Regions from separate parts of the Clostridium sp. JN-1 genome, predicted to be linked through region 1. Evidence: riboswitches for the same ligand, from Rfam matches in the RefSeq annotation. Region 1 holds a riboswitch; each other region holds the start of a gene.
What was found. A riboswitch is a leader RNA that binds a small molecule or an ion and turns the genes downstream of it on or off. The one in region 1 is predicted to bind cyclic di-AMP.

Region 1 (10,470 bases):
GAGTGGCTATATTGATTATTATTTTTAAATTAATTAGTAGTTTGAAGAAGAAAAATATTAACATTTAATATTAGTTAATTATTGGAGGAGTTTATATGCCAGAATGGCTTTCTAAAAAAGATAACTATATTCCTCTAAAAGATAGGGATGCTTTTATTGACAAGAGCATTTTATCTTTTTTAGAGGTCATATCGAAATTAATTTTAAAATCAGAAGGGAAAAGAAATATTATTGAAATTAATGCCGTTGTAAAGATTATATCAACTTTAATGCTTGTTATATTATTATCTACATCAAGGAGTTTATTGTTTATAATAACAGTAAACATACTGTTATTATTGATAGTCAGTTTACTTAGTTCCGATGAAATAATAAGTATATTGAGTGCAAGTTTTATTATGTCAATCTTTACATTTGTAATATTGATACCTTCAATTGTAAATGGAAATATTGGCAATAGTATTTTGATTATTCTTAAAGTATTAGCAACGATAACGTCAGTAAGTGTTTTATCACATATTACTAAATGGAACGACATTACAAGTGCACTAAAAATATTTTTTATACCAGATCTTTTTATTTTGGTATTGGATATTACTATTAAATATATTGTAGTTCTTGGTAAATTCTCTTTGAATATGATGTATGCCCTTAAATTAAGATCAATTGGTAAAAATAAAAATAAATATTATCATCTGTCAGGTATAATGGGCACTATGTTTATTAAATCAAAAGAAATGTCTGAGGAAATGTATAATGCTATGGAATGCAGGGGGTTTACAGGTGAATATAAAGCATATAAGAAATTTAAATTCAACTTTAAAGATTATATAGTTATTCTTGCAGATGTAGTAATAGTTAATATGTACATTTTCTTTAGATAGGTTGATTTATGGAGGCTCAGTATCTATTATGGCAGGAACAGGAATTAAAAATTCCTGTTCTCATTTTTCAACTGCAGTTATTTCATGATTTCTATTTGTAACTTCCATATTGTAAAATTTCTTGTTTTTGGAAGTTCCATTCTAAAGCAGCAGCAATTTTGCACAGCTGCAGTTGCATTTTTTATTGAAAGTTCACTTATATACCCTCCAACTTTTTTATTTATTTTTGCTTATAAGATGGAAGTGATGTCCTGGAACATTAAGCCCTTCAACAAATGATGGACAAGTAAATCCAACTACATACCCATCTATATATTTGTATTTAAAAGTAGGTTGATTTTTAACAGCCTCAGCCATAGGTTTATATATTGAAATTCGATAAGCACTGAAGTAATTTTGGTGTAAGATAAAATATCTTTTAATCTAATTTTAATCTCGTAAGTACATAATATAAATAGATACAGCAGCGAGTATAAAAATAACAGATATCAATGTTTATAGAGATGGAACTTACTCATAAAGGATATAAAGTTGATACAGCATATGAAGGTAGAGGAGCTTTAAATAAAGTAAGGGAAACAAGTTATAATTTGATACTTCTTGATATCATGATTCCAAATTTAAATGGGATTGAAGTTTGCAGGAGAATAAGACAATTTTCTAATGTACCTATTATAATGTTAACAGCCAAAAGCGATATACCAGATAAGGTTTTAGGGTTGGATGTAGGAGCCAATGACTATTTAACTAAACCTTTTGTAATAGAAGAATTATTGGCAAGAATAAGGGTATATGAAAGAAGTAATATTTTAGATACTGATAGTGATGTACTCAAGGTTAAAGACATTGTTATGGATAATAAAACACATGAGGTACTAAGAGATGGTAAGAAAATTGAACTAACTAAGAAAGAATATGATCTTTTTAAAATGCTTCTAATTAATAAAAATGTTGTGCTTACAAGAGAAAAGTTGATTGAAGAAGTATGGGGTTATGATTATGTGGGAGATACTAATGTAGTTGATGTATTTATAAGATATTTGAGAAGTAAAATTGATGGTGGCTTTGATGATAAATTCATGACTACCGTAAGAGGTGTAGGATATGTTATTAAAGAAAATTGATGATATTTTTAAGGTTATTAAAAGTGCAAAAATTTCTGTAAAGTTAACTGCATTATATGCTGTCATGTTTTCATTAGTACTGCTGCTTTTGAATGCATCAATTTTATTTGGAGTAAAATATTATATTTATAATTAAGCAAATAGACAAATTGATGATATGCAAATTTATTGGATAGGTGGGGAAAAGATGATAGGGATGCCTTAGAGAAATCAATTTATGCTATTAAGTTAGAATCTTACAATATGGCTAATTTAATTGAGAAGTTACTCTTTCTTGCAAGGGGTGATAGAGGTACTCAACTGATAGAAAAAAGAATTTTGGATTAATGAATTGATTGGTGAAGTAGTTGAAGAAACTAGGCTTATAGAAAAGGATCATGAGATATCCAATAAGGAAAATGATGTTGTAAAAATTTTGGCAGATTACAAGATGGTAAAACAAATGATAAGAATATTTATTGAGAACAGTATTAAGTTTACTCCAAAGGGTGGAACAATAGATATAAGCTCAAAGGTGCAGGAAAATGCTGTGAAGATAACTGTTAGTGATACAGGTATTGGAATACCTAAAGATGAAATTGAAAAGATATTCAATAGGTTTTATATTGTGGATAAATCTAGATCTAAGGAAAAAGGTGGGTCTGGATTAGGATTGTCTATAGCTAAATGGATTGCAAGTGTACATGGAGGAACTATAGACGTAGATAGTGAAGAAGGTAAGTGGACAAAAGTAACCGTAACATTAAACTTAAATACGTAAATAATATCTTTAACATTAAAAGGTGAAGGAGAAAGTTTCTTTCATCTTTTTTTAATTATCCAATTTTAAAATATAGAACATTTTTTAAGATGAATATAAGTTCTTTTTAATATAATTTTAATCTTGAATAGTCATAATGTAATACATAATAAAAATCGGTACAGTAATTTATATGTAAATAGTGGTGTTTATTATCAAAATATATTATAAAGGAGATAGTTAAAAATGAATATGGAGATTTTTAGGCTTATAAATAATTTAGCAAATAAAAATATGGTTTTAGATAAGATAATGATTTTCTTTTCAAAAGATATGCCTTATATATTTATGGCAGTTATTGCAATAATATTTATTTTAGAAATTGTAAAAAGAAATTCTAATTATAGAAAAGTTGTTTTTAGTACCTTTGTTATTACAGTAATAAATTTAATATTAAGTTTTATCATTGGCAGTATATACTATGTGGACAGACCTTTTGTTCATAATAAAGTAAATTTATTAACACCCCATGTGGCAGATGCATCTTTTCCAAGTGATCATGCAATAGGAACTATGAGTATAGCTTTAGGGCTTGCAAAATATAATAAGTTAGTTAGTATGATTTTAACTATAATGTCTATAGTTGTAGGCTTTTCACGAATATATGTTGGACATCACTATCCTATGGATGTTGTAGGGGCATATTTAATGGTTTTTGCAACAAGCTATATTTATAACTTAAAATTAAGAAGTAAGGTTGAAAATTTATATGAAATGGCTGAAAAAAAGGCGACAATAAAATTAGGCTTCAAGTCATTATATAATGAAATTTAAATATACTTAAATAAGTTAACTTAATATAGAAAATAATAAGTTAGAATACTAAGCTTAAGATATGTTGATTAAAATATATAATCTTGTTATAAAAATTCTCAATGACAGTTTAAAGATATTTCATTCTCTTGGAAAAATAAAGGCTGCCATAGCAGAAACAGCAGTTTTATTTTTGATGTTTTTAGCTTACACTATAATAAAGTACAGTAAGAAAACTTGGATCAAACCATTAGCTATAGATATTTATTTATGTCTTTGCTTTCTTATTGGATTAAGCATGGTTTATTTAAATTTGCAGTATCCAAGTGATGTTGCAGCTGGATATGAATTTGGAGTGGTTTATCTTAGTTTAAGTATTATTTTATTAGAGGTTTATAAAGTTTTACCTGATGCAATAATAGGTTAAGTAAATTTTGCTGGCATTTGACAGCAATCTATATATATCATATAATTTAAATAGCATATGCCAATAATAATATGGAGGTTAGATAGTATGAAAATAGCATTACCTAGTAATGGAAACGTGGTTAATCAACATTTTGGAATGAGTAAGAGTTTTGAAATTGTAACAGTAGAAGATAAAAAGGTTACTAATGTAGAAGAAATATCTTCTGAAGAATTTCAACATCAGCATGAAGGTTTAGCAAACTTGCTTTCAAAGCATGGAGTAGAGGTAGTTATAGTAGGAGGCATAGGTCAAGGAGCAATTAATGGTTTAAAGATGAATGGTCTTCAAGTAATAAGAGGAGCATCAGGGGAGTACATGAAGGTTGTTGAAGAATACATTAATGGAACATTAGAAGATAAAAATATAGTCTGCAATCATCATGGAGAGCACCATAATCATTAAAAAATAGAGGACAGAGGGAGAACGTACCTAGATTTGTGTAAATCAAATCTAGGTACGTTCTCTAAGTTAGCAATGTTTCGCTTTAGCGAAACGAGTTATCAAAAGTTTAATTAAAGATTTTTCGTAAGCTTAGCGGAGAAAAATCCTCCTTCACCGTCCTCTGTCCTATGTCTTGGAAAAATTTACACCCCTGGGGTAGAGATTCCTTGTTTATGTTTGTTAAAAATAGAGTACAGCTGTTCTATAGGAAGAAACGCCATAATAACAATACATATTCCGCCTTCTACTGCCATAAAAGGTCCATTAATCGTAAGTGAATATAAATATGTAGACATTCCTTTAGGAGCAAAGCTTCCGAAAAATACCACACCGGAAATGAAGTGGCATATAAACCGAGCAAATACAGCGACAATAGTTCCTAGTATCTTTCTATCTCTAAAATAGCCTGCAAGTCCAAGAGCCATAAAAGGCAGTGGATAATCAAATAATACTTGTACAGGATGGAGAATGTAAGGACCAAGTATTAATGATATTATTCCGTATAAGAAGCCAGTTAAGAACCCAACTTCAGGACCATAAAAGAATGCCATAACTAAAATTGGTACCATACTTCCTAAAGTTACACTTCCGCCTTGTGGAAAGTGATAAATTCTGAAGATTTTAAGTACAGTTGCAAGCGCAAGAGCTACTCCAATTTGAACAACCATGGAAGTGGTGAATTTTATCTTTTTTACCTTAATTGCAGCCAAAATTAAAATAATTACAGCAAGCAGTGCAAACAAAGATACTGGATGTTTTAAAATTTCAATTAAGTTTTGAGGAATAGATAAAAAAACTTTTAAATCTTTTAAAATAACGGACATAAAAAAAACCCCCTTAAATTAGTGCTCAGGAAGTCTAGGTTTAACACAAAAAACCGACTCCAGATATTCGGAATACGGTTTTAATTGTATATAAATCACTTTTCCTACGCTGGTATTATCCAGATCAGGTATAAGGGTTTATGAAGAATAATAAACTTCACTTCTCAGCCTAATGCACCCCTAGCACTTTTATAAAATTTTATTTAATTATACCACTAAGTCTATTAAATTTAAAGCCTGCTTGCTGCTTTAAGTTTGAGGCTGGCGGTAAAATGAAAAGGGGCAGGAGTATAATTTAAATGTCTTTAGCCCAAATATTAATACTTTCAAACTCACCGCATATATTACAATCATTCACTAGCTTACCTCTAAAGTTAAAGCCGTGTTTACTCAATACAATATTTATACTTGGATTTATCGCCCTAGACAAACTATATAAGCTAATGAATCCTTCCTTTTTAAGATCTAATTCTAAAAGGTAAATTATATTTGACAATATGCCTTTATCTCTATAGTGAGGGTAAGTAGCACAGTCAGCTATTTCTGCATTTAAATTTTCGTAATCTAAATATGCAGAAGCTGCACCAATTATTTTACCATTATAAGTGGCAACTTTATATAAAACATTTTTGTTCATATTTTGAATTAAATAATCCTTATCATATATTTGAGAAGGATACGCAAAAAATGCGCTAGAAAATAAGTCTATTAATTCATCTATATCGCTTTCTTTTGCATTCCTTATCTGGTACTTGAAATTATTACTAAACTTAAAACTATTTTTTACATTTAAACTTTTCATTAAAAATAACTTTTCCATATTATCATTTTTACAAGCTTTTCGTTTACCTATTATAAAGTACGACATGCATAAAGCATCCTCGCCTCTAAAATAGGAATCTATTTTACCTTCTAAAATAAATCCTGCATCAGAAAAAGTTTGAAAATATGCGGTATCGCAGTTACATACAACTTTGCTTAAATGCTGTCTTGATGCATAGCGTATTATTCTTTTTATAGTTTGTACCGATATCTTATGGAAATTAACTATTTTTACACGGTTATTAATATAATCAATATATATTTTACTTTTATCTATTTTAGCATAGTAATTATTATTTAATTTACATTTAGCAGCATTCACGATTTATTCTCCCCTTAAAAATTAATAATATATAAATCTAATAATTAGATAAAAAATAAGCTGCAGAGAAGCAACTGCAGCTTATTAAATGCTATTTATATACATGATAAAAAATACAGTATATATAATAACAAAGTATACTAAAACTTCTCTTCAACGCTTACGAGATTAGCTGACGGATTTGGGTCGAAGAAAATAACCCTACTTATCATATTTTGATAAGATTCACCCCAAAGTTGGTTCTCCCGTTCGAAATGATTCAGCGCTACCGCTATTTATTATTTTACATATAAGCATATCATTATAATGTATGCATGTCAATATATTATGATTCAATGACTCAATATATTATATTCAATTGATGATTCAATGATTCAATTAAATAATAATTTTTCATACATTTTTTAAAATTAGAGATAATATCTATGAAAGGAGGAGTTGTTATGGAAGAAGATAGAGTTAAGGATAGTTCTATGGAATCTCCAATTGAAAAACATGATACTGCAGCATGGGCAAATATTCACAAGTCAAAACCAGTTTCAAATGTACCCGTGCCAAGTGAATTCGATGTTAAAAATGCCAAGGAATATGTAGATTCTAATGAAAAATGATGCTAATAATAAAAAGTCTAACCAATTGGTTAGACTTTTTATTATTAGCAATGTTGAAGAGATGATAATTTTTTGTAAATATTGTATCTTTCGCGAGCATTATTTTCAGATTCCTGAAATGCTTTTTCAACCCTTTCAGGGAAGACTTTCTTTAATGAAGAATAACGGATTTCACCATTGATAAAGTCAATATATGGTTTTGTAGGTTCTTTTGAGTCTAATATAAATGGGTTTTTACCATCTTGTTTTAGCATAGGATTATACCTAAATAAGTGCCAGTAACCAGATTCAACGGCTTTTTTCTCCTCAGCCATACTCGTTCCCATTCCAGTTTTAATACCATGACTTATACAAGGTGCGTAAGCTATGATTAAGGAAGGACCTTTATAAGCTTCTGCTTCTGTAATTGCTTTAATGGCCTGGTTCATATTTGCACCCATGGCTATTTGAGTTACATAAACATTTCCATAGGTCATAGCCATCAATCCTAAGTCTTTCTTCCTTGTTTTTTTACCACTTGCAGCAAGTTTTGCAACTGCTCCAGTAGGAGTTGACTTTGATGATTGACCGCCTGTATTTGAATAAACTTCCGTATCCAAAACAAATATATTTACATCATCACCTAGTGCAAGAACATGATCTAATCCACCATATCCTATATCATATGCCCATCCATCGCCGCCAATTAGCCAGTGGGATTTTTTAATTAAATAATCTTTTTTCATGAGAATTTCATTTAAAATATTATTTTGTTTAAGATCTTCATTATTTATTAGTTTTAATATCTTTGCAGAAGCTTTTTTTGAAATATCTGCATCATTAAATCCACCAAGCCATTCTTTAAAAGCTTCTTTGAGTTCAGAATTTATATTCATTGTCACAGCTTGATTCATCAAATCAGCTAATCGTTCTCTCATTTGGTTTACAGCAAGGAACATTCCATATCCATATTCAGCATTATCTTCAAATAATGAATTACCCCAAGAAGGTCCTTTGCCAAAATTATTTGTAGTGTAAGCTATTGAAGGTGCACTTGCTCCCCAAATAGATGAACAGCCTGTTGCGTTTGCTATCATCATTCTGTCTCCGTAAAGCTGAGTCAAGAGTTTGACATAAGGAGTTTCACCGCAGCCAGGACAAGCACCGTTAAATTCCAATAGAGGTTTTGCAAATTGACTTCCCTTTACTGTGTGCAAATCCATTAATCCTTCTTTAGAAGTAATTTTTAAGGCATATTCAAAGTTGCCAGATTGTTCATCTATTTGTTCCTGGGCAGGTTTCATTATAAGGGCCTTACCTGGAGCAGGGCAGATATCTGCACAGTTTCCACATCCAGTACAATCAAGTGGACTTATTTGAATACGATATTGTAAGTTCTCAAGACCTTTGCCAACAGCCTTCTTAGTTAAAAATTCTTTAGGAGCTTTTTGTAGTTCTTCATTATTTACCAAGCATGCTCTTATTACACCATGAGGACAAACATATGAACATTGGTTGCATTGTATACACTTGTCAATTTGCCATTCAGGTACACGAACTGCAATTCCGCGTTTTTCATAAGCTGATATGCCAACTGGGTAAGTACCATCTTCCATTCCCTTAAAGGCACTAACTGGAAGTTCATCTCCTTCATGTCTTGCCATGGGTCTTTCAATTTTACTAACGAAGTCAGGAACTTCTTTTTTAGGAATATCTTGGCCTTTAGCATCTTTCCATGATTCTGGTACAGTAACTTTATGGGCAGCATTTACACCAGCATCTATTGCTGCCTTATTTGCGTCAACTATATTCTTACCTTTTTTACCGTAAGTGTATTCTACAGAGTCTTTTAAATATTGCACTGCTTGATCTGCAGGAATTATATTTGCTAGTTTAAAGAATACAGCTTGCATTACCATGTTTATTCTAGAACCCAACCCAACTTTCTGTGATATTGAAATTGCATCAACTATATAAAATTGAATATTATTTTGGGCAATATATCTCCTCATTGAAGCAGGCAGGTTTTCATCCAATTCACTTTCTTGCCATGGACAGTTTAAAACAAATGTTCCATTTTTCTTTAAACCTTTTAATACATCTATATTGTAAATAAAAGATTTGTTGTGGCAAGCGGTATAATCTGATTCATAAACCAAGTAAGGTGATTTTATTGGTTTATCTCCAAATCTTAAGTGGGAAACTGTACTTCCGCCGGACTTTTTACTATCATATGAAAAATAAGCTTGACAATATAAGTTTGTTTTATCACCTATGATTTTAACTGCTGTTTTATTTGCACCAACAGTACCATCTGAACCCAAACCATAAAATTTACACCTTATAGTTCCTTGAGGTGATGTATCTATTACCTCGTCTTCTGGTAGAGATGTATTTGTAACATCATCAACTATTCCAATTGTGAATCTATTTTTTGGATTAGGATTTTCAAGATTTTTAAATACAGCTAGGATTTGAGAAGGTGTTGTATCCTTTGAACCCAATCCATATCTTCCACCAACTATTACAGGTTTATCTGGATTATTATAGAATAAATTTACTATATCTAAGTAAAGGGGTTCTCCTGTGGAACCAGGTTCTTTTGTTCTATCCAAGACAGCAATTTTTTTAACCGTTTTAGGTAAATATTTAAAGAAATAATCAGAAGAAAATGGTCTGTACAAGTGCACTTTTATAAGACCTACTTTTTTATTATTTTGTCTTAAATAATCTACAGTTTCTTCTATAGTGTCACAAACTGATCCCATAGCCACAACTACATATTCAGCATTTGGATCTCCATAGTAATCAAATGGATGATATACTCTCCCAGTGATTTTTTCTATTTCCCTCATATAGTTTTCAACGATGTCAGGAACAGCATCGAAAAACTTATTTGAAGATTCTCTTTGTTGAAAATAAATATCAGGATTTTGGGCAGTTCCTCTAACAGAAGGATGTTCTGGATTTAAAGATTTATTTCTAAACTTTTGTATTGCATTGTAGTCTACTAATTTTGCAATATCAGCATAGTCAATTACTTCAATCTTTTGATATTCATGTGATGTTCTAAAACCATCAAAAAAGTGTAAAAATGGTATACTGGATTTAATTGCTGAAAGATGAGCAATATTTGTCATATCCATGACTTCTTGAACATTAGATGATGCTAAAAGTGCAAATCCAGTTTGCCTTGTTGCCATAACGTCTTGATGGTCGCCAAAAATTGATAATGCATGAGTTGCAAGTGCACGGGCAGTTACGTGAAATACACCAGGTAGAAGTTCACCTGCTATTTTATACATATTAGGTATCATTAGAAGCAGTCCTTGTGAAGCAGTGTATGTAGTTGTTAGTGCACCAGCAGCTAACGATCCGTGGACAGCACCAGCAGCACCAGCTTCTGACTGCATTTCAACAAGTTTAACTGGCTGACCGAATA
Region 2 (10,470 bases), 280 kb from region 1:
GATAAAAGTGAAAATTGATTTTACTAAAGAACAGTTTAAAGTACTTATGGAGTTGGTATATTTAGGCGACAGCATTGTCAATGATTTCAATGTTCCTTCTGAAATAGAGGGAAAGTATGAAGGCATAGAAAACTACATATATTCGTTTTGTAGTCATTTTGGTTATAGGGATTATGTAGATTATAGTAATGAGTATGATGTATATTTTCCAACGTATAAATTTGACAAAGAAGTTGAAAGAAAAATTCAGAATTATGATGAAAATGTATTTTATAGGGAGTTGGTGAATAAGTTAGCAAAAAGGGATGCAAAAAAAAAGTTTAAACAAAAAATAAATCAGGACAATCTTACTGAATTTTTAAGATTACAATTTAAGATTGAAGAAAAGTATGATAATGAACTATTAAAGAATGATTTAGAAAATGTAAAAGTGGACATTAGAGAGAATAATGTAAAAAAGAACGCTGTGAAGTAAATGCTGTATGTATTTCCTTTAATTAAATAGAGTAATAATATTAAAAATACACAAACTTTTAGTGTAAACAAAATAACTTAATAAATTTAAAAGGAGGAAACAATTATGGCAAGTAGAGGAAATAGAGTATTAGTTCCAGAAGCTAAGGAAGGTTTAAATAAGTTTAAAATGGAAGCAGCAAAAGAAGTTGGAGTTGATTTAAAAGAAGGATATAATGGAGATCTTACATCTAGACAAAATGGTTCCGTAGGAGGTCAGATGACAAAAAAAATGGTGGAAGCCTACGAAAAGGGCGTAAAATAGTTAATTAATATTATACTTTGATTAGATAATAAAAGGGTATAGAATATAAATCAATTTAATTTATATTCTATACCCTTCATTTAAGTTTTTAGTTTCTTCATTTTTAATTCTGTATGAACCACGTTGAATTGTTACAAAATACTGCTAAAATTTAAACTTTTAAATTTCCTATCGCATCCTAAGTGTGTATTGTTAAAAATTTTTTTTGTTTCTTCAAGATAACAATTTGGATCACTTAATGATGGGCTAAAGTGAGTAAGCCACAATTCTTTAACTTTTGCTTCACGGGCAATCTTTGCAGCTTCCGAAAAGAGCATATGTTTATTTTTAATTGCATTATCCAATTTTTCGTTATCACCATACATACCTTCGCATATAAAAAGATCAGAATTTGATGAAAGGTCAATTAATCCATATGTAGGTCTTGTATCTGTAGAATAACATAATTTTATTCCTTTTCTCTCTTCTCCAAGTACCATGTCGGGTGTATATTTTATACCTTGGTAACTTAAAGATTCACCTTTTTGAAGTATATTCCATAACTTCATTGGTACTTTATGTTCAACTGCTTTTTTTCTGTCGAATTTTCTATTTCGCTTTATGATTATTGAATATGCTAAGCACGGCAGACTGTGTTCAACTGGTACTGCATACATTTCTATATTTTCCATTTGAAATATTTTATATTTGAAATTTTCGAGGTTGTCACATGTTAATTCTATTAAATTTAAGTTATAAGGCAAATGAGGGCATATTACAGTAAGTCCTTTTACAACTTTACATAAATTATCTGGACCTATAATTGTAAGTGGTTTTGTTCTGCCGGAGTTTGCAATTGTAAGGAGAAGTCCTGGAAGCCCAACAACATGATCTGCATGATAATGTGTAAAGCATATTGCACTTATTTCCTTAAATCCTGATCCTAAAATTTTCATTGATACTTGTGTGCCTTCTCCACAGTCAATTAAAATTTTTTCCCCTTCATAAGAAACTAAAAGAGATGTTAAATTTCTTTGAGGAGTAGGATAATTACCACCGCAGCCTAATAGACAAATGTCAAGCATTAATATCACCTTCTATATATTATCTAGTGTACATATGTTTAAATTAATCATATACTAAATATATTATATAACTAAACATATTAAATTATAGTAAGTAAGGAGCAATTTAAATGGATATCAATACAAAAATGATTCATTATTATCACAATTGTTACGTGTTTTCATATAATAGAAGTAAGCTAAGGATGAGAAAGTGATAAAGTTTAGTATAAAAATTGAGAAACTAGAGATAGTATAACGAAAGTTAAGAGTAAAAAAAGTGCCGGTAACATTTTACTTTAAATAAAAAAGCAGAGGTTTATCCTCTGCTTTAATTAATGTGTAAATACCATTTTACCAGTTCTTAAAGTTATAGGTCTTGACCACAGCCATGTATTAGTTGCACTGTCGTCAAAGTAGTATATTGCACCATTTGTTGGATCAGATCCATATAGAGCATCATAAGCAGCCTTTTTTGCTTCATCTGAAGCAGGATTATTTATGAATCCATTTTCAACTGGAGTAAACTGATAGTATCCATCGGATTTTTGATAAATAACTGAGCTTATTGAATTTGGGAATTCACTACTTTTAACTCTATTTAAAACTACAGAAGCTACACCTACTTGAGCTGTATAAGGTTGCCCTTGTGCTTCTGACATTACTAATCTAGCTAAAAGATCTAAATCATTAGTATTATATGCAACTATAGGTTTAGCAGTAGTATTTGATTGAACAGCTTGTCCACTATTACTATTGCTAGTATCTGCTGTTGCTGCAGGTACAATTAATTTTTGACCTGGGTAAATCATATCATCCCATTTATCATTTGCTTTTTTTAATTGATTTGTCGTAATACCATATTTTTTAGCTATAAGATATAAGGTATCACCACTTTTTATAGTGTAAACATCAGCAGGTACATTCAACACTTGACCCGGATATATAGCTGAACTTGTCAAGTTATTATTTTTCATGAGGGTGCCTGAGGTAGTGTAAAAAAGTTTACCTATGGTAAAAAGAGAATCACCTGATGTAACCTTATAACTAGCAGCTTGTACAGAACTAAAAGCAAATAATGATAATGATAGACTTACAAGTAAAGTTTTGATGCATTTAAATTTTGACATAAATTATTCCTCCATCTTGCCTTCGAGGTTAGTTGGCGGGTTCGGGTTAGAGGTACCCTACTTAATAAAACTAAGATTCACCCCATAATAAATCCCCCGTACTCCATAAAGGAGATTCGGCATATTTTTATTAGTTATTCATGAGTGTAATTTTAACAAAAATATATGAGGACATCCATATTAAATTGGAGGTAATTAAGCATATATATGTAAATTAGCGCACTAAAATAGGAAATCCTAACTATTAAGCATTATATTGTATCATTATCAGCTTTTGAATTGTATATTGAATTTCCTTAAGTCTAACGTAATTAGTTCTTAATTATCCTGCTTTACATATACACGTTTAGAACCTATAATTAAAAGATATGCTGAAAACTATATAACGAAAGGAGGAATTTTGTTAAAAGTCTATTACCTTTTAACAAAATTTATAATGTCTAGTGAATTAATTACGAAACCTATTTATCAGAAAATAGCCATTGATATAGCAAACAGGATAGTTTCAGGTCATTTTGCAGTAGGAACTAAAATTTATGGAAGGTCAACTCTTTCAAGTGAATACAATGTGTCACCGGAGACTATACGAAGAGCTATAAATTTACTACATGACATGGAAATAGTAGATGTAAATAAAGGAAGCGGAATAATTGTAAAATCTGTGGATAACTCGTTAAAGTTTATTGACAAATTTAAAGAAATTGATTCTATCAACCTCTTAAAAGAAGAAGTAATTACATTAGCAGAAGATAAAAGGGAAATTGAATGTAAAATAGAAAGTGTAATCAATCAAATTATTGATTATTTAAACCGTTTCAATAACAGCAGTCCATTTGTTCCATTTGAATTTGAAATACATAGTGGGCTTAAAATTATAGGGAAAACTGCAAGTGAAGTTAAGTTTTGGCAAAACACAGGTGCTACTATAATTGCAATTAGAAGAAATAACAGATTGATAATTTCTCCAGGACCTACTGCTGTTTTTAAAGAAAAAGATTTTTTTATCTTTATAGGAAACAAAGATTCATATACTAAAGTTAAAAAGTTCTTATATAAATAACTTAAAGAAAAGAGGCTATTTTTAAGAAAATTTTTAATTACCTTGAAATAGCCTCTTTTATATATTATATGAATCTTATTTTACAGTATCTTTTAAATCATATAGTGTTTCATTATTCATGACGCCCATTCCAGCAAATCTCGAATTTTGATCTTTTGTGTTACTTTTAGTATTATTACTATTTGATGGATTTTTAATATGTTCGTAATTATTAGTTTCTTTCCATTCACTTTCTGAAACTACTTTTCCATTTTTCTGAACCCAGTTCATAATATCTTCTGAATCTCTTCCTCCAATGCCTCCTGTGAGTACATATCTTACTTCACCTTTTTTAACTATCTCTTTAAACTGATTTAAATTTAATATTTTATCTGAGCCAGAGAAACCTCCAAGAGCCATAATGCTCTTGCCACTTTCAAGTATTATGCCTTCAGCAGAAGTAGAACTTGATACAACAAGTGCATATTTTTCATTTGTAACATGACTATCTAGGAATTTTATGAGTTTTTGATTACTAGTGTTATTTTCACGTCCCATTATCATACGATTATCTGATTCACCATTTGTCAAAAGTTCCAATCCTGCAGCAGGCATAGTTCCATTTACACTATGAGTTAGAGTGGCAGCAGAGCCAATTGCAGGTGTAGTCAGAATACCTATAAGAGCAATAGCTGTAAATATCTTGGAAAAATTGATCTTGTTTTCTTCACTATTCAAACTTTTTTTCTTTGCTGCTTTGTACAATATGAGAAATATTGATGATGCAAAACACAAAACTATAGCTGTTATAATCATATATTTAATAGTAGTTGGTATAGTATTAAAGTATGATAACATGAGTAGGTTTACTAATCCTTCTACAATAAATGATATAGGTAATAGCCATGATTTAATTCCACTTTGTTTATAAAGCTTCCACATTGAAGTGAGTCCTATTCCGGATAATGCTGCAATTGGTGGAGCCATCATTGTTAAATAGTATTGATGGAACAATCCTTTTGTAAAACTAAAGTATATAAATTCTGGTACAAGCCATGCTATCCATAGTATTAAATCAAGTTTCTTTTTGTCATTGAAAGGAAATTTAAGCTTTTCTACTATTGCAGCAGCTATAAATCCTAAGAATGATAAAGGTAAAAACCAAATTATTTGATCTGATAAAACATTTTTAGAAAACAGTCTTGTAAAGCCTGATTGTGTCTGGCCTCCAAAATTTCCTGAAAGTCCATTAGCTCCACTAGGACCACCACTACCAGGACTACTGTTATTTAATCTTTGACCATCAGGTCCTTCAGGCATATTTTGATGTGATTTAGAATTTTGTTGCCAACCTGATGGTGGTGTCATACCTTGATGATTATTTCCGTGAATATTATTTTGAGAAGTAGTGGTTCTATCATTTGATTTGTTTTTAAAATTTCTCATTTGTCCCTGTGAGCCGGCATTAAATCCGCCACCCATACCACCACTATTGCGGCTAAGTCTTTCCAATCCATTATGTCCAAGTATAAGTTCCATTATGGTATTATTTGTGCTACTACCTACAAATGGTCTATTTTGAGATGGAATTAAGTCAACTGTTACTGCCCATGATAAGGATATTACAACAAGTACAACTGTGCTTATAATAAGATGTTTTATTCTTTGCTTTGCAGGTACGGCTGAGGAAATTAAATATGTTATATATATTGCAGGACATATCATGTAAGCTTCGAGCATTTTTATATTAAAACCAACTCCTACAAGCGCCAGGCTTATAATGAGATATTTAAGTTTGCCTTTTTCAGCAGCTTTAGATAAAAACAAGCAAGCTATAAGTAATGTAACTACTAAAAGATTATCTATGGTATTATTTTTACTTGCAGCAACAAAAACTGGTGTTATGGCAAGGCATATAGCCGAAATCAGTCCAGATATATGTCCAAAAGATCTTTTAACTATATAATATATAAGAGCTATGGATATAACTCCTGCAAGAGCTTGAGGAATTAATATGCTCCATCCGCTAAATCCAAATATTTTTGCAGATATTGTTTGTATCCAAAAACCTAAAGGTGGTTTGTCAATGGATACAAATCCAGCTGGGTCAAATGATACGAAAAAGAAATTCTTAAAACTCATGAGCATACTTTTTACTCCTGCAGCATAATATTCATTTCCGTATCCTTCTATAGCTAAATTGCCAAAGTTTAGTATTGTAGATATTAAAAGTACTACAGTTATTGCAAGGCGTTCTTTTGTAAATTTTATTTTTTTCATAGCTTTCCTCCCTAATTGAATATCCAAAGTTTATATGATCCAAAATTTATAACTTGTGCTATGAGTGTTACAATTATTTTTGATAGGTATACATTTAAATTAAAACTGCCAACTAGATACTTTATCAAGAATAGAGTTACAATAAGTGAAATTAAGTTAACTATAATAAATTGTGCTAATTCATGAATTATCTTTTTATCTGAACTTCCACGTTCAAATGTCCATTTCTTATTAAATATAAAACTATTTATAATTCCAAAGCTGTATCCCATAACCTGACTTATAGCATAGTTTATTCCAAGTATACTTTGACACAACATAAATACAATAAAATCTATTAATGTATTTAAAACACCAGTGGTCGAAAAACGACTCAGTACTTTAAATTTTCCATTAAAAATAGAATCCATGGTTTTTATTAATTGATCCATGTTTACTGCTCCCTCCTGTTACTAACTATATTTTCAATAATATAATTAGGTCTTGCTTTACTTTCATCAAAAATTCTTCCAAGATATTGTCCAATTATACCTATACAACTAAATAATAATCCAAACATTATAAAATTAATTGACATGGCAAAACCAGTATTTATGATGCTGGTTCCACTTAATAAGTTTTTAATAATGCTTACTATAAGCGAAACAAATCCAATGAAAAATGAAAGACCTCCTAAATAACCAGAAAGAATAAGTGGTTTATATGAGAATGAAGTTATACCATCAAAGGCTAATTTCATCATTTTCTTAAGAGGATATTTGCTATCTCCTGCAAATCTTTCATGTCTTACAAATTCAACAAATGTTTGCTTATATCCAACCCAACTTATAAGACCACGTACATATCTGTTCCTTTCAGGAAGCGAATTTAAGGCATTACATACTTTCCTGTCTATAAGTCTAAAATCTCCAGTATCAACTGGAATGTCTATACTAGTCATATTTTTTAACAATCTATAAAATGATTTGGCTGTAAATTTTTTAAAAAAGGATTCACCTTCCCTTTTTGCTCTTTTCCCATAGACAACATCATAACCTTGCTTCCATTTTTTAATCATCTCGAGCATTACCTCGGGTGGGTCTTGAAGATCAGCATCTATGACTATTACAGCTTTTCCTACTGAATTTTCCATTCCAGCAGTTATTGCACATTGATGTCCAAAGTTCCTGGAAAAATTAATAAGCTTTATTTTTTCATCTTTGTTACATAATTCTTCTGTTATATTACGAGTTTTATCTATACTTCCATCATTTATAAATATGATTTCATAATTTTCACATGTAGTGTCCATTACGTCTTTTAATCTTTTATAGCTTTCTTTAACTACAAGTTCTTCATTATACAGAGGAACAACTACAGAGTAAACTATATTATGCATTTTATTCACCTCATTTTCTATGTTTTGATTAATTACTATTTTGAGGTATTAACCTTAAAAATTACTTAAAAAATTAATGGCAATTGTAAATTAAGTTTGAACATAGATTTTTTTATTATATAATAATTTAATAGAAGGAGAGAGATATTATGAGATTACTTTTAATTGAAGATGAAATTATGCTTTCTAATGCACTTGCCTACATTCTTAAAAAGAATAACTACATAGTAGATGTAGCTTATGATGGAAGTGAAGGAGATGAGATGGCACAGAGTAAAATATACGATATTATAATTTTGGATAGAATGCTACCAGGCAAAAATGGAATTGAAATTTTAAAGAATATTAGAAATAAGAAAATTGAAACACCCGTAATTATGCTTACTGCTATGGATTCAATTGATGATAGAGTAGAGGGACTTGATAATGGAGCAGATGACTACTTAATAAAACCTTTTGACTCCAAAGAATTGCTTGCAAGAATAAGGGCGCTTTCAAGAAGGCACACTGATTTTATTCAAGATGGGAGTATAAAATTATCATCATTAGTGTTTGATCCACTTAAAGCTGAAATTGAATGTGATGGAGATAAGGTAAAGCTCACAGCAAAGGAATCACAACTACTAGAACTTCTAGCACGTAATAAAAATCAAGTTATAACGAAGAATCAAATTTTGGATAGGGTTTGGGGAATTGATTCAGATGTAGAGATGAATAATAATATTGAAGTATATTTTTCATATTTAAGAAAAAAACTTAGGAATATAAATAGTAATGTTGTAATTGAAACTATAAGGGGAATAGGCTACTGCCTAAAAGAGGTCTGATATATGTTTCGTAAATTGAAAATAGAACTCATATTGATTAACTTGATATTAACAAGTTTACTACTTATAACTATATTTTCAGGTATATATGTACTTATGAAAAGCAACTTTGATCATTCTGCTTATATGAGAATGGATAAGACTTTAGAAATGGAATTTATTCCAAAGCACGAACATGAAGAGAGAAGTCTAGGACCAATGAGTTTTATTATAAAAACGGACAAAAATGGTAATATAATAGAAGTTATGAGCAATTTTGAACTCACTAATGATGAATCCAAAACACTTGTTAATAAGGTATTTAAAAGTCAAATTGAAAGAGGAAGTGTATCTTATGATAACTTTAGTCTTAGGTACATTAAAGTGCCTAAAGATTATGGATTTATTATAGTGTTTCAAGACAAATCATTTGATAATGCAGCACTCCATAGTCTCGTTATAATATCCATAGTAGTTTGTGTGGTTAGCCTTATAATTGTATTTATAATAAGTTTATTCTTATCAAATATAGCACTTAAGCCAATCATAAATGTGTGGGAAAAACAAAAGGCATTTGTTGCAGATGCATCACATGAATTAAGAACTCCCCTTTCAGTTATAAGAACAAGCTTGGATTTGGTATTGGATAATAGAGATGAAACGGTAGAAAGCCAAAGCAAATGGCTCGGAAATATAAAAATTGAAACAGAGAGAATGACTAACCTAATAGAAGATTTACTTTTTCTTGCAAGGTCTGATTCTGGAAAGGATACTTTTGTAACCTCAAAATTTGATTTGAGTAGTGCTGTTATAAAATCAATATCATCCTTTGAACCAATTGCCATGCAGCACGAAATAAAATTAGAATCAAATATTTTACAAAACGTGAGGTTTAACGGTAATGAAGGCAGAATAAATCAACTCATGGTTATTTTAATTGACAATGCAATAAAGCATACTCCTAAAGGAGGAAGTATTAAAGTAATCATGAGTATGATTAAAAATAAAATTGAAATATCAGTTTCAGACACAGGAGAAGGCATAGAAGAAAAGTATTTGGATAAAATATTTGAAAGATTTTATAAGATTGATAAATCCAGAGCTAGAAGAGAAGGGCATTTTGGTCTTGGATTATCTATTGCAAAGACAATAGTTGAAGAACACAAAGGGGATATTAGCGTATCAAGTGTTCCAAAAGAAGGTTCAACATTTAAAGTTGCATTTCATATAAGTTAAATTTTAAATTATAAATAAAGTTTTATTTTTCAATAGTTAGTTCCAAACTTAGTTTACAAAAGAGTTTCAAAAAATTGGGGGCTGTTTTCTTTGACGTAAGCGTTAATCGCGGTAATATCAGCAATTATAATTTCTACTAGTTTAGAGTTCAATTGCTGACAGATAGGTTAAGTTGGGTGACCAGTTGAAGAATGATAAGCATTAAAAAAATGTTTGAGGAATTAATACACCCAAATTAATATATTCCTCAAAAAGCCTAATGAATTTAGCAAGCAGCTAATATAATATTAGATAGGGGGAATGTTTATGTCAAAAAAACTTTTATTTATAACTAGTTTGATTATAATTCTTTTTATTATTTTTGTATTTAGCGTAAAGATTACAGAAAACGTAAATGATGCTGAGCTTATGAATGACTATACATATCAAAGTGAGAATAAAGGTACTAAGCTTATTCAGAAGCCAGCAAAAAAAGCTATTGAGTACCATAGAATAATAGTAAATCAATGGCTCATAAGACTTTCATTAAGCTTTGTAATACCATTAATATTTTTGACTTCAGGGCTTTCATCTGGTATTAGAAATTGGGCGTTTAAAAGAACAAGTATAGTATTTTTTGCATTTTTGATATATTTCCTAATTTACAGCATTATAACCACAGCACTAGAGCTGCCTCTCAATTATTATAGTACATTTACATTAAAGCACATATATGGACTTTCAAATCAGACATTTTTTAAATGGACTTCAGATTTTTTGAAAAGTTTTATAATTACAACT
Region 3 (10,470 bases), 1.2 Mb from region 1:
CATTACCTCAGGAAATGAATCCATTCTTAGGATATAGAGCTATAAGACTTTGCCTTGATAGAAAAGATATATTTAAAGTTCAATTAAGAGCATTACTTAGAGCATCAGCTTTTGGAAATCTAAAGATAATGTTTCCTATGATATCTTCATTAGAAGAATTCCTTCAAGCTAAAGAAGTTCTAAAAGAGTGCATGGGAGAACTTAAAAAAGAAGGAAAAGCATTTAACGAGAATTTAGAAACCGGCATAATGGTTGAAATACCTGCAGCAGCTGTTTATGCAGATGAGCTTGCAAAATATGTTGATTTCTTTAGTATAGGAACTAATGACTTAATACAATATACTTTAGCAGCAGATAGGATGAATGAGAGAGTATCATATCTTTACAACCCAATGCACCCAGCAGTACTTAGACTTATAAAGATGACTATAGAAGCTGCACATAAAGAAGGAAAATGGTGCGGAATGTGTGGAGAAATGGCAGGTGATGAAAAATCTGTGCCTACACTTGTAAAGTATGGATTAGATGAATTCTCAATGAGTGCGTCTTCGATACTTAAAGCAAAACAACTTATAATGCAAAATTAATGTACATCGGTATGTTCAGAACAATTACAATCGCCTAGTGCGGTGGGTTCTCGCTAAGAACTCAAATTGGCACTGTTCAAGGTTAGTGCTGCCTTTGGAGCGTAGGTAAACTTGCTCTGTTGGGAGTATTGAATACGAAGCCGCCGCTTCAACGAAGTAAGTGGGGGTGAGTTCACTTAAGCCTTATATAAATTTATTATAGATATAAGAGATTTTGATTAACTTATATTAAGATAATCAAAATCTCTTATTTTTTTAGCTAACTGCAGTGCAATATTTTTGAGAGAACAAAAAAATAGAGGACATAGGACAGAGAAGGTAAGTTTTCTTCCTTACGTCAGAAAACTAATTTAATTTTTGATAACTCGTTTCGCTAAAGCGAAACATTGCTAATTTATATAAATTTAAAGATTCTTTTGCGTTAGCAAAAAATCAACCCTCTCTGTCCTCTGTCCTTTGTCCTTTATACTTTGAATCCCGTCCTATAAAAAAATGCTTTGTATTTTTCGCATATTATAAGCTGCCGAATTGTATCTAAGTTTGTTAAGTGAGGATTAATTGTTATATAATAGTAGTGTTAAAATAAAATAACTAAGGAGAAATACTCATGGATAGGTCTAAAAGGCTGTATGCAAAAGCTTTAAAAATATATAATCATGGTTATATCTATAATGCAATTAGCTTGTGTGACAAAAGTACAAGCCTCGATGTTAGAAATATTGCTGCTTTAAACTTAAAAGGCTTACTGTATTATCTAAATGGAGATCTTGATCGTGCACAAAAAACTTGGAAGTTAAATTCTCATGTAAACAAGGATAAGGTTGCCAAAAAGTATCTGGAAGATAGTAAAAAAGATGAGCTCAATCTTGAAAGGTATATGAATGCTGTAAATTTAGTAAAAAACTTAAAAATAAATGAAGCACTTGAGCTTCTTAAAGTGTGTTCAGAAAGTGACTATAATTATATAAATGTAAATAATTATAAGACCATATGCTATATAAAGAAAGCAGAATATACTAAAGCACAAGAATGTATAGATAAAGTATTTAGGCTGGATAAAAATAATTCTACAGCTAAAAATAATATGAAAATGCTTGTAGAATATGGAGTTGTAGAAAAAAAGCACAGCTTAAAAAGAGCAGGTATGGCAGCTGGAATTTTTATGCTTATAATTATTTTGCTTGCGTTAGTTTTTTTTGCGGTAAAAAGTTTTACAAACAGAAACATGGCAAAGCTAAGTAATAATAAAAGTTCAAGCAGTGCCTCTAATATAAAGAAAAGTACTCCAGAAAAAAAGAAAACTGCTGTGTCAAAAAAACAGGAGACTTTTCCAAAAGAGAGCTTAAATACGTATATTGATAATAAAAATTTTGATGCAATGTACGATTGCGTTATTAAATGGAAGGATAAGAGTTTATCAGTAAATGATAAAGCACTTATTTCAAGTGCAGAACAAATGTTATCAAGCGATGAAGGTGTACAATACTTTTATACAAATGGATGTAATTTTATAAATAATAAAGATTACTCTAAGGCAAATGATAGCTTACTTAAAGCATATCAATTTGGCTCACAAAGTTATTTGTATTCACATATAATATATATGCTTGGTCTTAGTTATAATTCTTCAAAAGATGTTGAAAATGCAATAAAGTACTTTGAAAAGTATGATCAAAACTTTCCAAGTGGAGATTATGAAGAAACAGTATTATATAATTTAGCAGTTATATATAAGGATATAGATAAAACAAAAGCGAAAACATATGCAAATAAACTTGCAGATAACTATTCTTCATCCATGTACAATAACTCCTTAATTCAATCAATAATAAATTGGTAATTTTTACACCCCAGGGGTGTAAAGTGCAATGTATTAAAAACTATTGACTGAATACATTAAGTATTATAAAATAAAAAATATAAAGATACCCCATAAGGGTATAAGGAGGTAACAAATTATGGTAAGTGAAATAAAAGATACTGATTTTTCAAAAGTTATTAAAAAAGAGGCATCTCCTGTAGTAGTAGATTTTTGGGCACCTTGGTGCGGACCATGCAAAATGCTTGGACCTGTCATTGATGAAATTTCAAGTGAAATAGGTGAAAAGGCTAAATTTTATAAGCTTAATGTAGATGAAAACCCAGTTTCATCAATGGAATACAAGGTAGCAAGTATACCTACAGTTATTATATTTAAAGATGGAAAACCAGCAAAAACTCTTGTTGGATTTAGACCAAAAGAAGCAATAAAAGGTGTTATAGAAAACTATATCTAGAGGTGAAAATAGTGAGTAATAGATATGATATAGCTATAGTTGGAAGTGGAGCTGCTGGATTATCTGCAGCTGTAAATGCAAAGATTAGAAATAAGAATATTTTAGTATTTGGAAATAGAGATTTAAGTCATAAACTTAATAAAGCCCCACTTATTAAAAATTATCTTGGATTTTATAACATTAAGGGAAGGGACTTAAAAAATGAGTTTCAAGGTCATATAGATGCCATGAATATAAATATTATATATGAAAGAGTTAATGCCGTATATGCCATGGGAGACTATTTTACAATCTCAGTAAATCAAAAAAACTATGAATCCAAGGCTGTTATAATAGCAGCTGGTATAGAACAAACGAGTCCATTAAAAGGTGAACAAGAGCTTCTAGGTAAAGGCGTAGGATATTGTGCAACCTGCGACGCACCGCTGTATAAAGGAAAAGTTGTAACAATTATAGGGTATAATAGGGAAGCAGAACAAGAAGCAAACTTTGTAAGTGAACTAGCATCAAAGTTATATTATATACCAAGGTATAAAGCAGATTATAGCTTAAAAGATAATATAGAAGTAGTTTTAGATATGCCGCTTGAGATAGTTGGAAAAGATAAAGTAGAAAAACTTGTATTAAAAAATAAAGAAATAATTACAGATGGAATTTTTGTATTGAAGGACAGTATATCTCCCGGCCAGCTTGTTCCTGGAATAGAACTCGACAAAGGGCACATAAAAGTAGACATAAATATGAAGACTAGTATAAGAGGTTGTTATGCTGCTGGCGATTGTGCTGGAAAACCATATCAGTATATGAAAGCAGCAGGTCAAGGTCAAGTAGCGGCATTAAATGCTGTATCGTATTTAGATTCTATAATAAATTAAAAATATCCCTGGATTATAAAAAGTCCAGGGATATTTTAATATGTTAATTTGCTGTAAAGAACACATGATTGCCAATGGTTTTTACATTTTCCTTATTTATGTCCTTCATCCATCTAGATGTTGCTATTTGTGGATTGTAGAAAAAGACAGCTTTTCCTGTTGGATCAGATCCATTTAAGGCTTCCAAAACTGCCTTATAACAATCTTCACTTTGGGGAGCAGAAATTGTTCCATCATTATTCACACATGAAAAAGCGCCTTTTTGCATTATTACCCCTTCTACCGTCTTTGGAAATTCAGGATATTTAAGTCTGTTTAAAATTACAGAAGCAACTGCTACTTTTCCTTCAAAGGGTTCACAATTGCTTTCAGCATATACTACTTTAGCCATTAAGTCTAAGTCTTTTTGAGTTATATAAACTTTCTTATCACAGCAATTAAAAACTTGGACTACCTGTTCTCCTTCATTTTCATTAAATAAGTTGATATCGGAAGTATTATTTTCCCGGGCACTGACTTTAAGTGGAATAAACATTAATAAACTTAAAGTAAAAATTATAAAAATTATTAGTTTTTCCTTCAATTAAATCCTCTCCTTTTACCTACGGGGTTAGCTGACGGGTTCGGTAAAGGCATAACCTACGTAAAACGATTCACCCCAAAAATACTGGTTTCCCCGCGTTTTTAACAGAAATTGAAAACTTAGGCTTAATGGTAGTGTAACCAATAGTTTAAAAAAAATGCAAAAGTTTATTTTTTTTATTAATATTTTATAAATTAGATTTTGTTTTGATATAAAGCATTATTAAATAGTGTATAATTAAGTATAAAGTAGAGAGAAAATTATGCAGTATGAGAATATTGTACGTGATATAAGTTACAACATATTTAACAAAGGAGTGAAATGGGTGGAAGCATTAGACATGGTAATCAATTCAGTAAGGAATATCAGTATATCATCAATAGCAGATATACTAGTTGTTTCATATATTTTTTACAAAGGTTATATGCTAATAAAAGAAACCAGGGCTGAACAGCTTTTGAAAGGTATTATATTAATTTTATTTCTTATTCCTGTAAGTAATTTTTTTAATCTTACAATGCTGAATTGGATACTGTCAAAGACAATTACAATAGGTGTGCTCTCTCTTGTAATTATATTTCAACCTGAAATTCGAAGTGCACTAGAACATCTTGGCAGAACTGCTTTTAATGATATACATATGTTTGAGGATGACGAAACCATGAAAAAAGTAATTAATGAAATTGTAAACGCAGTTGGAAATTTATCCGTAAGCAGGACAGGAGCACTCATAATAGTAGAGCAGTTTACAGGACTTGAAGATGTAATAAAGACCGGGACTAGATTGGATGCAGTGGTATCATCGGCACTGCTTGAAAATATATTTGTAGTAAATACTCCGCTTCATGATGGAGCAACAATAATAAGAAATGACAGGATAATATCTTCAGGATGTTTTCTGCCGCTTACAAATAATCGCGAATTGAACAAAAAACTAGGCACAAGACACAGAGCTGCAATTGGTATTTCAGAAAAATCTGATGCACTTATAATTGTAGTATCTGAAGAAACTGGAACCATTTCACTTGCTGTAAATGGAAATATGACTAGAAATTATACCAAGGAAAAGCTGCGAAGTATTTTAGTGAGAATTATAAAGAAAAGACAGCATAGAAAATTAACCATTAGAGAGCAGGTGGTTCAATGGATCAAAAAGATAAAAGACAGCAAATAGTTGTAAAGGTATGCTGTGTAATAGTATCGTTTATATTATGGCTTTTTATATATAATGTTGAAAACCCCGTAAGAGAAAGAAAAATTGTAGTTCCTGTTCAGGTTATAAATAAAGATACACCTGTACAATCTAATCTCGTACCTATAGATGAAGATAATTTAAGTGTTACATTAACTATAAAGGGAAATGCATCTGATTTATATGCTGTCAAAGCTTCACAATTTAAACTTGTATCTGATTTAGGTACTTATGTAGTAAAAAAAGGTGAAAATAAAATACCCGTTCAAGTAGTAAAGAGCCCTTCTACTGTAAGAATTGTAAATAGCGAAAGTTTATGGGTTAAGGTAATAATTGAAGATTTAAAGAGTAAGAATGTCCCAGTTAAACTCTCACTTTTAGGAAAAGCCAAGAGCGGATTTTATGCAGCTAAACCCGAACTAAGTGTAAACCAAGTTAAAATTAAGGGATCACAGGATGCAATCCAGAAAGTTACAAAGGCAGAAGCAGTATACAATATCCAAAACGTTTCAGAAGATGTAAATAAAAAAGTAACTTTAAGAGCTGAAGATTCGTTGGGAAATGTAATAAAAAATGTAGAAATAGAACCTAAAGATTTGGATATATCTATATCTGTCAAAAGAATAAAGAGTGTTCCGGTAAATGTAAATATTTCAGGAAACTTAAATGATTATGGTATAAAATCAGTAGTTCCAATAGACTCTAGTGTAAATATAACGGGAAGTGAATCGCAAATAGCTAATGTGGAAAGATTAAATACTGAAAGCATAGATGCAAGTACACTTAATGGAAAAGATACAGTAGAAGCTAGAGTTATTTTGCCTCAAGGAGTCATACTTATAAACGGCGGAAATACAGTCAAATTAAAAGTCAACTTTTTTGATAATAAAAGTACGCAAAAACAAGTAACTGTGAATATACAAACCAGTAATTTAGATGCCAGCTATAATGCAATTTTGAGTTCAAGCACTGTTAACTTGGTTGTAACGGGATCTCAAGATGCTGTTCAAAATCTCAAGGACAGTGATATAACAGCAATTGTGGATTTAAGTGGTGTTAAAGAAGGGCAAAATACCGTTCCTGTAAACATAAGTTTGCCGGATGGAATAACCAAAGTGTCTCAGGATCCAGAACAAGTGTCAGTTAATATAAGCAGAAAAAATCAGGAGGTAAAAGATGGGCATTAAAATAAACAATATAATTTTAAATATAGAAGAAGATTTAAGCCAAGTTAAAAATAAGGCAGCAAAAAAAGCTGGAATCAATGTAAATGATATAAAAAAGTTAAGAATAGTTAAAGAGTCTGTAGATGCTAGAAGGAAAAATACCATAAAGTTTGATTATGCTGTTGAAATAGAATGTGAAGATGAATTAAAAATAGTAAATGAAGCTAAATCAAAAGATGTAAGAATGATAAAAGATAAGTATAATCAAAGTTTTGAATTTGGCAAAAAGAGAATGAAACACAGACCTATTATAATAGGAATGGGACCTGCAGGGATGTTTGCAGGTCTTTTGATGGCTCAAAATGGATATCAACCTATAATTATAGAAAGAGGTCATAATGTAGAAGAAAGGACTCTTGAAGTCAATAATTTTTGGAATACTGGCAAATTAAACATGGAGTGTAATGTTCAATTTGGAGAAGGCGGCGCTGGAACTTTCTCTGATGGAAAACTTACAGCAAGAAGTAAGGATTCAAGATGCCGTTTTATAATTGATCAGTTTGTAAAAAGTGGAGCACCTCAAGAAATAATGTATAGTAATAAACCGCATGTTGGAACGGATATTTTAAAAGGAGTCGTTAAAAACATAAGGGAAAAAATAATAAAACTTGGAGGAGAAGTTAGGTTTAACAGCAAACTTGAAGATATATTGATGGAAAATGACAAGTTAAAATCAATAATTGTAAATGGAGAAGAAATGCCGTGTGAAAATCTTATATTAGCCCCAGGACATAGTGCTAGAGATACCTACGAAATGCTTTATAAAAGGGGAATATTTATGGAAGCCAAAGACTTTGCAGTTGGAGTCAGGGCTGAACACCTTCAAGAAATGATAAATGAAAATCAATATGGCAAGTATGCAAATCATCCAAGATTAAAGGCAGCAGATTATAGACTTACATATACAACAAAAGCAGAAAAAAGAGGAGTATATAGTTTTTGTATGTGTCCTGGAGGAGAAGTTGTGTCTGCTGCGTCAGAAGATAAAAGACTTGTTACAAATGGAATGAGTAATTATAAGAGAGATAAGAAAAATGCAAATTCAGCCGTTGTAGTTTCAGTAAATAAACATGATTTTGGCGGAGATACACCCCTTTCTGGAATGGAATTTCAAAGACACTATGAAGAACTTGCATATAACCTAGGTGGAGGAGGATATTTCGCACCAGTAGAGCTTTTAGGAGATTTTTTAAATGATACAGTTTCGAGTAAACTTGGAAGTATAACACCAACATATAGACCGGGATGGGAATTTAGAGACCTTAGAAAATGTCTTCCTGAATATGTTGTAAGTGCACTTAAGGAAGGATTTTTAAACTTTGATAAGAAGATAAAGGGATTTGCAAGCAGCGATGCAGTCTTAACTGGAATAGAAACGAGAACATCTGCACCGCTTAGGATAACGAGAAATGAAAAACTTCAAAGTATATCACTAGAAGGGTTATATCCATGCGGCGAAGGTGCAGGATTTGCAGGAGGAATAATATCTGCTTCGGTAGATGGTGTTAAAGCTGCAGAAAGCATAATGAAAGAATACGCACCATTTTAGCGTATATCACGTTATTTTATATGTACACTCTAAGATCAATATGCTAAAATAAAGTTGATTTTAATGGTAGATAAAGGAGATCAGGTAAATGAAAAAAATAATCATTATATTTACTGGTGGAACAATATCCATGAAAAAAGATGAGAATAATGCATCAGTACCATCTATGAGTGGAGAGGATATACTAGAGCTTACTCCAGGCATAGATAAAATTGCAGATATACATTTTTTGGATTTTGGAATGGTGCCAGGACCGCAAATGACTCCGCAAAAAATGTTTGAATTATCAAAAGTTATAGATAAAAAAGTTAAAGATGAAGGATACGATGGAGTAGTTGTAACTCACGGTACAGATTCGCTTGAAGAAACTGCATATCTTGCGGACTTAACCTATAATAATTCAAAGCCAGTAGTTTTTGTAGGTTCAATGAAAAGCAGCTCTGAGTTTGGATGGGACGGTGCATCCAATTTAATAGATGCAGTACTAACTGCATCATCAAAAGAAGCAGAGAATAGAGGAGTAATGGTTGTTATGAATAAGGAAATACATGTTGCTTCTCAAGTAACCAAAACTAATACACGCTCTCTGGATACATTTAAAAGTCCGGACTTTGGACCAATTGGCTGTGTTGATAGCGGAAAAGCTTATTTTTACTATGATTACACCAAAAGACAGCACATTTCTGTAGAAAAAGTTGATGACAAAGTAGATCTCATAAAAAGCTGCTGCGGCATGGATGATAGACTTTTGAAGTTTTGTGTAGATTCTGGAAGTCACGGAATAGTAATTGAAGGAATGGGAAGAGGAAATATTCCACCTAAAATGGTTACAGGAGTAGAATATGCAATAAATAAAAATATACCTATTGTATTAGTATCAAGATGCATGTCAGGAAAAGTTATTGATGACTATGGATATGAAGGTGCAGGAAGAGAACTTAGAGAAAAAGGAGTAATTTTTGGAGACAATCTTCCAGGACAAAAAGCTAGAATTAAACTCATGGTATCCCTTGGATTCACTAGAGACTTAAAAAATATAAAAGAGTTTTTCGAGAAAAATTATTATTAATTATTTTTTATAGGTAGATTTGCGAGCAGCACTTAGTGTAAAGCTATTATAAACTATAATAAACTTGGTAAAAATATTTATGTAATTATAGTACGTAAAGATAAATAGATCGGGAGGAAACTTTATGAATAACTTTAATCTTCAGCGTGAAGAAATAGAAAGAGTTTATGGAAAAATAAGCCCTTTTGAATTAAAAGATAAATTGATAAGTTTAGCAGGAGAATCCAACGAAAGCGGAGCACATTCACTCTTAGATGCAGGAAGAGGAAATCCAAACTGGATTGCTGCATCGCCAAGAGAAGCTTTTTTTACATTTGGACAGTTTGCTGTAGAGGAAAGCCGCAGAACATGGAGCGATAATGACCTTGCAGGCATGCCTCAAAAGAAAGGAATTGCAAGACGTTTTGTTGACTTCGTAAGGAGAAATGAAAATATAAAAGGAATTGAGACACTAAAGAAAATTATAAACTATGGTGTCACAGTAAAGCGTTTTGACGCTGATGAATGGATATATGAATTAGCAGATGGAATTATTGGAGATGACTATCCAGTACCTGATAGAATGTTAAAACATGTTGAAAGCGTTGTACATGATTACTTGATTCAGGAGCTGTGTTACAACGAACCTTTAGAGAGAAAATTTGACTTATTTGCAGTAGAAGGTGCTACTGCAGGAATGTGTTATATTTTCGACAGCTTAATTGCAAATAATATATTGTCAAAGGGAGACAAAGTTGCGTTAATGGCACCAATTTTTACACCATACCTGGAGATTCCACATCTTCCAAGATACAACTTTGAAGTAGTTGATATAGTTGCCAATGCAGCCTATAAAGATGGTACGTGCAGCGGTCAGTATTCTGATTCTGAACTTAAAAAACTTTGTGATCCAAGTATAAAAGCTTTATTTGTAGTAAATCCAAGTAATCCACCTTCTGTTGCAATGAAACCTCAAATAGTGAGGTACTTAAAGGAAATGGTTGAAAACTATAATCCTAATTTGATGATTATTTCAGATGATGTATATGGTACTTTTGTTGATGACTTTCATTCACTTATGGCTGATTTGCCTTACAATACCATAGGAGTTTATTCATTTTCAAAGTACTTTGG

Region 2: it holds a riboswitch for cyclic di-AMP, as region 1 does, so the genes downstream of both, EBB51_RS06175 (LysM peptidoglycan-binding domain-containing protein) here and ablB (putative beta-lysine N-acetyltransferase) in region 1, are expected to answer to the same signal.
Region 3: it holds a riboswitch for cyclic di-AMP, as region 1 does, so the genes downstream of both, EBB51_RS12090 (cell wall hydrolase) here and ablB (putative beta-lysine N-acetyltransferase) in region 1, are expected to answer to the same signal.

What each region holds. Positions count from the first base shown of each region.
Region 1 is NZ_CP033465.1:969,481-979,950, forward strand. It holds gene cbiM (cobalt transporter CbiM) at 1-68, shown strand, start outside; gene EBB51_RS04765 (energy-coupling factor transporter transmembrane component T) at 96-884, shown strand; gene EBB51_RS13830 (acetolactate decarboxylase) at 1,101-1,241, opposite strand; gene EBB51_RS04775 (response regulator transcription factor) at 1,376-2,008, shown strand; gene EBB51_RS13640 (hypothetical protein) at 1,989-2,144, shown strand; gene EBB51_RS04780 (sensor histidine kinase) at 2,340-2,768, shown strand; gene EBB51_RS04785 (undecaprenyl-diphosphatase) at 2,994-3,581, shown strand; gene EBB51_RS13740 (phosphatase PAP2 family protein) at 3,643-3,987, shown strand; gene EBB51_RS04795 (NifB/NifX family molybdenum-iron cluster-binding protein) at 4,075-4,431, shown strand; gene thiT (energy-coupled thiamine transporter ThiT) at 4,614-5,294, opposite strand; TPP riboswitch at 5,378-5,486, opposite strand; gene ablB (putative beta-lysine N-acetyltransferase) at 5,590-6,438, opposite strand; cyclic di-AMP (ydaO/yuaA leader) riboswitch at 6,581-6,713, opposite strand; gene EBB51_RS04810 (DUF3787 domain-containing protein) at 6,882-7,049, shown strand; gene nifJ (pyruvate:ferredoxin (flavodoxin) oxidoreductase) at 7,094-10,470, opposite strand, start outside.
Region 2 is NZ_CP033465.1:1,249,464-1,259,933, forward strand. It holds gene EBB51_RS06160 (hypothetical protein) at 8-475, shown strand; gene EBB51_RS06165 (alpha/beta-type small acid-soluble spore protein) at 581-778, shown strand; gene EBB51_RS06170 (ribonuclease Z) at 910-1,842, opposite strand; gene EBB51_RS06175 (LysM peptidoglycan-binding domain-containing protein) at 2,157-2,951, opposite strand; cyclic di-AMP (ydaO/yuaA leader) riboswitch at 2,954-3,083, opposite strand; gene EBB51_RS06180 (TrkA C-terminal domain-containing protein) at 3,388-4,011, shown strand; gene EBB51_RS06185 (glycosyltransferase family 39 protein) at 4,087-6,270, opposite strand; gene EBB51_RS06190 (GtrA family protein) at 6,282-6,701, opposite strand; gene EBB51_RS06195 (glycosyltransferase family 2 protein) at 6,704-7,648, opposite strand; gene EBB51_RS06200 (response regulator transcription factor) at 7,798-8,475, shown strand; gene EBB51_RS06205 (ATP-binding protein) at 8,479-9,690, shown strand; gene EBB51_RS06210 (M48 family metallopeptidase) at 9,997-10,470, shown strand, end outside.
Region 3 is NZ_CP033465.1:2,530,720-2,541,189, reverse strand. It holds gene ptsP (phosphoenolpyruvate--protein phosphotransferase) at 1-587, shown strand, start outside; gene EBB51_RS12105 (tetratricopeptide repeat protein) at 1,195-2,427, shown strand; gene trxA (thioredoxin) at 2,546-2,863, shown strand; gene EBB51_RS12095 (NAD(P)/FAD-dependent oxidoreductase) at 2,875-3,738, shown strand; gene EBB51_RS12090 (cell wall hydrolase) at 3,782-4,321, opposite strand; cyclic di-AMP (ydaO/yuaA leader) riboswitch at 4,324-4,457, opposite strand; gene cdaA (diadenylate cyclase CdaA) at 4,647-5,495, shown strand; gene EBB51_RS12080 (CdaR family protein) at 5,465-6,700, shown strand; gene EBB51_RS12075 (FAD-dependent protein) at 6,690-8,288, shown strand; gene EBB51_RS12070 (asparaginase) at 8,377-9,357, shown strand; gene aspD (aspartate 4-decarboxylase) at 9,482-10,470, shown strand, end outside.